2 linked regions of the Solwaraspora sp. WMMD1047 genome follow. The protein of the gene in region 2 interacts with the protein of the main gene of each other region in a pairwise test. Links are inferred from orthologs where the notes say so. Each region holds a gene or a part of one and is shown on either strand. Other genes may lie near its edges. The genes, in order: O7627_RS35995 and O7627_RS22965.

Region 1 (3,212 bases), 2.8 Mb from region 2 along the record:
GGTGACCGAGTTCGACGCCAGCGTGGGTGGGTTGGGCGGCTGTCCGTACGCCCCGGGCGCCAGCGGCAACGTGGCCACCGAGGAGGTGGTGCACATGCTGCACGACATGGGGGTGGCGACCGGCATCGACCTGGACGCGCTGCTGGCCGCGGCGGCGCTGGCCGAGGAGCTGGTCGGCCGCCGGCTGCCGTCCGGCGTGCTGCGGGCCGGTCCGCGTACCCGGTTGGCCTGAGCCGTACGGGACCGGTTCGATTCCCGTGAAGTATCGATGAAGGCGCAACTCCGGCACCGGATTTTCCGTCTCTGAGTTCGACATCGGGTTCGCCCGACGGCGCGCACCGCCGGGCGAACCGCAACGTCGAGCAGAGACGGGAAGCAGATGGTTGTCCGACGGATCGCCTCGCTCTTGCGGCACCGCAGCCGCCATCGCCATCGCCACCGCCACCGCGGCCACCGCGGCCGCGCCGGGGCCGGTGCTGACCGGCGGGTCGCGCGCTGGCGGCGGTGGTTGGTGATCGGGGTCGTCGAGTTGGTGGTGCTCGCGTTGGGGGCCGGTGTCGCGGTGGCCGGGTACGCCGGCTCGGTGCCGCTGCCGTCCGAGCCGGTCGTGCCGCAGGCGTCGGTGCTGTACTACCGGGACGGTCAGACCGAGCTGGCGCGGCTGGGGGTGACCAGCCGGCAGGATGTCTCGCTCGACCAGGTGCCGGTGCCGGTACGGCAGGCGGTGCTGGCGGCCGAGGACCGGTCCTTCCACGACCATCCCGGGGTTTCCTGGCGGGGGCTGACCCGGGCGGTGGTACGCAACGTCGCCGACGGCGCGGCCCAGGGTGCGTCGACGATCACCCAGCAGTACGTCCGGAACGCGTACCTGACCCAGGAGCGGACCGCCGAGCGGAAGGCGAAGGAGATCGTCCTCGCCCTGAAGATCGAGCGGCGGTACCGCAAGGACGAGATCCTGGAGCGCTACCTCAACACCATCTACTTCGGACGGGGGGCGTACGGGATCGGCGCGGCGGCGCACGCCTACTTCGGGGTCGGGGTCGACCGGCTCAGCGTCGAGCAGGGCGCGGTGCTGGCCTCGGTGATCAAGGATCCGTACCACTTCGACCCGGCCGTCGACCCGGCGGGCGCGGCGGACCGCTGGCGCTGGGTCCTCACCGCGATGTCGGAGCTGGGTTGGATCGAGGCGGGCGCCGTGGCGGCCGCCCGGTATCCCGAGATCACGCCGGAGGCGCCGGGCCCGGCCGCGTTGGCCGGCCCGCTGGGCCAGATCGTGGACCAGGTGGAGCGGGAACTGGCCGCGCTGGGCGTCTCGGCGCAGTCGCTGCGGACCGCCGGCCTGACGGTCGTCACCCACATCGACGAGCAGGTCCAGACGGCGGCCCTGGACCGGGTCGCGGCGACGCTGAAGGACCAGCCGAAGGGGCTGCGGGCGGCGTTGGTGGCGGTGGAGCCGGCCACCGGGGCGGTGCGCGGCTACTACGGCGGCAGCCGTGGGGTGGGTTACTTCGACGACGCGTTGGCGCCCCGCGCGCCGGGTGCCGCGTTCCGGCCCGTGGTGCTGGCCACCGGGCTGATCAAGGGGATTTCGGCCGGCTCGATCTGGGACGGCAGGTCGCCGCGCAGTTTCCGGGATCGGGGCGGGGTCCCGCTCTACAACCGGGACAACGAGCAGTGTCCGGTCTGCTCGCTCGACTTCGCGATGTTGCGGTCGCTGAACACCCCGTACTACGCGCTCGCCGAGGCGGTCGGACCGGAATCGGTGCGGGAGCTGGCGGTCCGGATCGGCGTGCCGCAGAAGTACCAGGGTCGGCGGTCGCTCGTGGACGAGCCGGGCGCCCCGGCCCCGGGAAGCACCCGGGCCGACATCGCGCTGGGCCGCTATCCGGTCGCGCCCGCCGACCTCGCCAGCGTGTACGCGACCTTCGCCGCCGAGGGGGTGCACGCGCAGCGGCGGTTCGTCGATCGGGTGATCAGCGCGGACGGCCGGCACTGGGCGGTGCCGCCGGCCCGCCGGGCGCAGGTGCTTCCCCCGGCGGTGGCGGCGGAGCTGACGGCGGTGCTGGCGAAGGTGGTGGCCGTGCACACCCCGGTCCGGGAGCGGCCGGCGGCTGGGATGTTCGGCACGGTCGGCTTCGGTGACACCGTCGAGAGTCAGGAGGCCTGGATGGCGGGGTACACCGGTGACCTGGCCGCGGTGGTGTGGCTCGGCCAGGCCGAGCCGGGGCCGCTGCGGGACCGGGCGAAGCGCCCGATCCGGGGCGAGGGGATGGCGGCGGAGCTGTGGCGGGACTTCCTCGCCGCGGCGTTGCAGGGGCGACCGGTGGCGGCCCTGCCCGGTGCGGTGGGAGACGATCAGCGGATCTCGTACCGGGCCGGCGGGCCGGATCAGGCGGCCGGCGATCGCGCCGACCGGCAGGCCAGGGAGCGGCGAACGGGCGGCCAGCAGGACCCGGGCAGGCTGGTGGAACGCCAGGATGAGCAGAAACCGAATCCGGAGCCGACGGGTCCGCCGTCGGATGCGCCGTCTGGTGCGACACCGCCGAAGGACCCGTCCCGGCCGACGAGCCCGGCCACGGCCGGCCCGGCGGCCGTGGATCCGGCCGCCCCGGTACGATAGCCTAACGATCGTTCAGTGTTTGCGGGGTGAGACGGCACCCCCGACAGCGGGACGGTCGTCAGGACGGGGCTCGGGGAGGTCGGCGTGACGCTCGACGGCGAGGCACTTGAGCAACTGCGCAAGCGGGTCCGGGCCGGTGGCGCGGAGCGCTACCACGCGGCAAACGCGGCCAAGGGCAAGCTCTTCGCCCGCGAACGGGTCGCCCTGCTGGTCGACGAGGGCTCGTTCGTCGAGGACGGGCTGCTCGCCAACGCCACCGCCGACGGGCTACCCGCCGACGGGGTGGTCACCGGCCAGGCCAGCATCGACGGCCGGCCGGTCTGCCTGATGGCGAACGACTCCACGGTCAAGGCCGGCAGTTGGGGCGCCCGCACCGTCGAGAAGATCATCCGGATCATCGAGCGGGCCTACGCCGCCGGACTGCCGATGGTCTACCTGGTCGACTCGGCCGGTGCCCGGATCACCGACCAGGTCGAGCTCTTCCCCGGCCGGCGCGGCGCCGGGAAGATCTTCTGGAACCAGGTCCGCGCCTCCGGGGCGATCCCGCAGGTCTGCGCCCTGTTCGGGCCGAGCGCGGCCGGCGGGGCGTACA
Region 2 (3,261 bases):
CGGCGCCGGCCGGGTCGGTAAGCACCGCCACCGCGCCCGCCGCGACGACGGCCGGCAGGAAGTCGGCGCCGTGCCGGCGGGCTCCGGGCAGGGCGGCGTAGAGATCACCGGGCCGCACCGCGTCGCTGGCGTGGGTCACTCCGGTGACGGCCACGGCCGCCGCCTCCGGTGACACCGGCGTCAGGGCGGCTGCCGGCGTACCGGCTTCGATCCGCTCGGCGAGCTCGCCGAGCCGGATCGGGCTTATGGTGCGGGGACGGGGATTGCCGGGCACGGCGCTAGACCCTACCCGGTCGTCGGATGGGGAGCGCACAGCCGCCCCGGTGGTTCGCCCGCACCTCCCGATGATGTCCCGTCCGGCCGCCGGACGTGGTCGGACCGGCCATTACCCGGGGAAGACGGTGATGTCGGGCGGTCGGGAACCGGTGGGCGGCACCCGGAAGTGGCGCAGCGTGAAGGCCATCATGTCGCGGAACGCGGGCGCGGCCACCGTGCCACCGCCGCCGCCGGGGGTGTGCACGAAGACGGCGATGACGTACCGGGGCTGGTCGGCCGGCGCCATCCCGATGAACGAGGCGACCTCGTCGTTGGTGTAGCGGCCGTCGACGATCCGGCGGCCGGTGCCGGTCTTGCCGGCGACCCGGTAGCCGGCGATGGCGGCGTTGGTGCCGGTGCCGTCGGGGAGCGCCACCACCGCCTCCATCAGCTCGCGCAGCGCGGCGGCGTTCTCGGCGCTGATCACCTGTCGGGTCTGCGGGTCCGGCGCCGGGGTCCGGGTCCCGTCGGGGGCGACGGTCTCCCGGACCAGGTGCGGTTGCACCCAGACCCCGTCGTTGGCGATCGCCGCGTAGACGGCCGCCATCTGCAGGGGTGTCACGTCGACGCTGTGCCCGATCGGCACCGACCCGTGCGACGAGCCGCTCCAGTCGGCCGGGTCGAGCACCCGGCCGGCCGCCTCGCCGGGCACCCCGGCGCCGGTGGCCGCGCCGAGCCCGAACTTGACCTGGTAGTCGTGGACGCGCTGCGGGCCGAGCACGTCGGCGATCCGGATCGTGCCGACGTTCGAGGAGTAGCCGAGCATGCCGGCCAGGGTGGCGGTCCGCCCGTTGAGCGGGTGGGTGTCGGAGAAGACGGTGTCGCCCTTGCGGATGGTGGACGGGACACGGAACGCGCTGTCCGGCTTGATCACGCCCTCCTCCAGCCCGGCGCCGAAAATGATCGGCTTGTGCACCGAGCCGGGGTCGACGACGAAGCTGGTCGCGGCGTCCTGGCGGTCGGCGGGGTCGCTCTTGCGCCAGTCGGCGGCGTTGTAGGTGGGGTGGCTGGCCTGGGCGAGGATCTCGCCGTTCAGATCGAGTACGACGGCGGCGCCGGTGGTGCCGTTCACCTCCTGCATCGTCCGGCTGAGCACCCGCTGCACCTCGTACTGCAGGTCGCGGTCGATGGTCAGGCCGAGCGAGCTGCCCGGCTGGGCCTCGGTGAGCCGGCTGTAGCCGCCCGGGATCGGGGTGATCCCGTCGCCGCGGTTGAACTCGTACACGTGCCGGCCGTTGACGCCGCGCAGCAGTTCGTCGTACCGCGCCTCCAGCCCTTCCAGGCCGGTCCTGTCCTCGCCGATGAAGCCGAGCAGGTTGGCCGCCAGGTCACCGCCGGGGACCTCACGCCGCTCGTCGGGCTTGACGCCGATGCCGGCCAGGTTGAGGGCCATCACCCGGTCGGCGGTCTCGATGTCGACCTGCCGGGCCAGATACTCGAACATCGACAGCCGGCCGTCCGGGTGCACCCGGGGGCGCATCCGCTCGACCAGCTCGGAGCGGGGGATGCCGAGCAGCGGGGAGAGCGCCGCGGCGGTGCCGGCCAGGTCCTGGATCTTCACCGGGTCGGCGTACACGTAGCGGGCCTCGACGCTGTGTGCCAGGGCGACGCCGGCCCGGTCGTAGATCGCACCGCGCGGGGCCGGCAGCTCGACGGTTCTGGTCCGGTCGGCGACCCCGCCGCCGGCGTAGGCGGGCGCGTCCACGACCTGCAGGGCGACGAGCCGGATGCCGATCACGGCGAAGAGGGCGAGGACCAGCAGGCTGCCGATCCGCAGCCGGCGGGTCGGTTCGGCCAGCCGGGGCGGCCCGAACCGCTTCTTGCGGACCGGCCGCCGGACGACCGGGCGGGCGGCCCGGCCGCTGCCGCCGCGCCGGAGTCCGCCGGTGCTCTGGCCGGTGGTCGGCCGGCGGCGCGGTGGTGGGGAGCCGGTCCGGGCGCCGCCGCGTACCGGCTGGGTCGGCACCCGCCCGGCGCGGACGGCACCCGTGGAGCGGGCAGATCCAGTGCTGGTGCGGGTTTCGCTGTTGGTGCGGGGCCCGCCCGTGGTGGCGCGGGCCGTGCCGGAGGTGGCGCCGGACCGTTGGGAGCCCGCGCCCGCGCGGCGGCCCCCGCCGCCGGAGCCCGGGTCCGTCCGGTCGTCGCGGCGCCCGCCGCGGGTGCTGGCGGAGCGCCCGCCCTCCAGGACCTGCAACGCGGGCCGGAACGGGTCGGCCGAGCGGCCACCGCGTGGGGCACGCCGCAACTCCGGCGTGTCCCGCACGGTCCGCCCGCGCGGCGTGTAGGCCCGGGCGTCGGAGATGCCGTCCAGCCCGCCGCGCCCGCTGCCCGCCCCGGACCTCGACCCGTCCGCCCCGGACCTCGACCCGCCGGATCCGGGCTTACCGCCGCCGGTGGTTCCGCCGCCGGACTTCCCGACACCGGACTTTCCGCCGCCGGGCGCGCCCGAGGCGGACCCGCCGGTCCCGGAGCCGGCCCGCGACGATCCGCGCCGGGACGCCTGAGCGTCCCGGCGCGGGTCGTCCGACCGCGATGGCACGGGCTATCCCCCCGCGCCCTGCGGGCTGGTTCGGGCCGGCTCGCCCCCGGCCGGCCGGGGCACGCCGATCACCTGACCGTCGGGCAGCCGGATGAAGGCCGGGTTCTCCGACTCCACCAGGCCGAGCTTGCGGGCCTGCGCGGCGAGGTTGCCCGGCGCCTCCGCCTCGATGATCTTCTTCTCCAGCTGCTGCTCCTGCACGTCGAGCGTGGCCTGCTGCTCACGCAGCTTGCCGAGCCGGAACGAGTTCTCATTGATCTTGGTGTTGACCACCAGGATGCCGAGTACCCCGCCGACCACGAGGACCAGGATCAAGGCCACGAACGGCGCGCCCGGCACCGAGACCGGCGGCGGCGGCGCGACCCGCAGCCGGGGCGGCGTCACCCGCTCCGGTCGAGCCCGGCTGG

What was found.
Region 1: the proteins of O7627_RS22965 (region 2) and O7627_RS35995 interact in binary tests that used the Escherichia coli proteins (3 or more experiments, as listed by UniProt). The link is inferred for Solwaraspora sp. WMMD1047 from one-to-one orthologs.

The regions. Positions count from the first base shown.
Region 1 is NZ_JARUBL010000001.1:7,892,412-7,895,623, reverse strand. Bases 165-3,065 are described here. They hold O7627_RS35995 (transglycosylase domain-containing protein), read left to right. Parts: upstream 165-511; coding sequence 512-2,620; downstream 2,621-3,065. Other genes in these bases: O7627_RS35990 (acyl-CoA carboxylase subunit beta), read left to right, coding at 2,705-3,065; O7627_RS36000 (hydroxymethylglutaryl-CoA lyase), read left to right, coding at 165-232. Also shown: more of O7627_RS36000, read left to right, coding at 1-164; more of O7627_RS35990, read left to right, coding at 3,066-3,212. UniProt on the Escherichia coli protein: Cell wall formation. Synthesis of cross-linked peptidoglycan from the lipid intermediates.
Region 2 is NZ_JARUBL010000001.1:5,084,238-5,087,498, forward strand. Bases 7-2,956 are described here. They hold O7627_RS22965 (penicillin-binding protein 2), read right to left. Parts: upstream 2,627-2,956; coding sequence 386-2,626; downstream 7-385. Other genes in these bases: O7627_RS22960 (UDP-N-acetylmuramoyl-L-alanyl-D-glutamate--2,6-diaminopimelate ligase), read right to left, coding at 7-313; O7627_RS22970 (hypothetical protein), read right to left, coding at 2,858-2,956. Outside these bases: more of O7627_RS22960, read right to left, coding at 1-6; more of O7627_RS22970, read right to left, coding at 2,957-3,261. UniProt on the Escherichia coli protein: Essential cell division protein that catalyzes cross-linking of the peptidoglycan cell wall at the division septum. Required for localization of FtsN.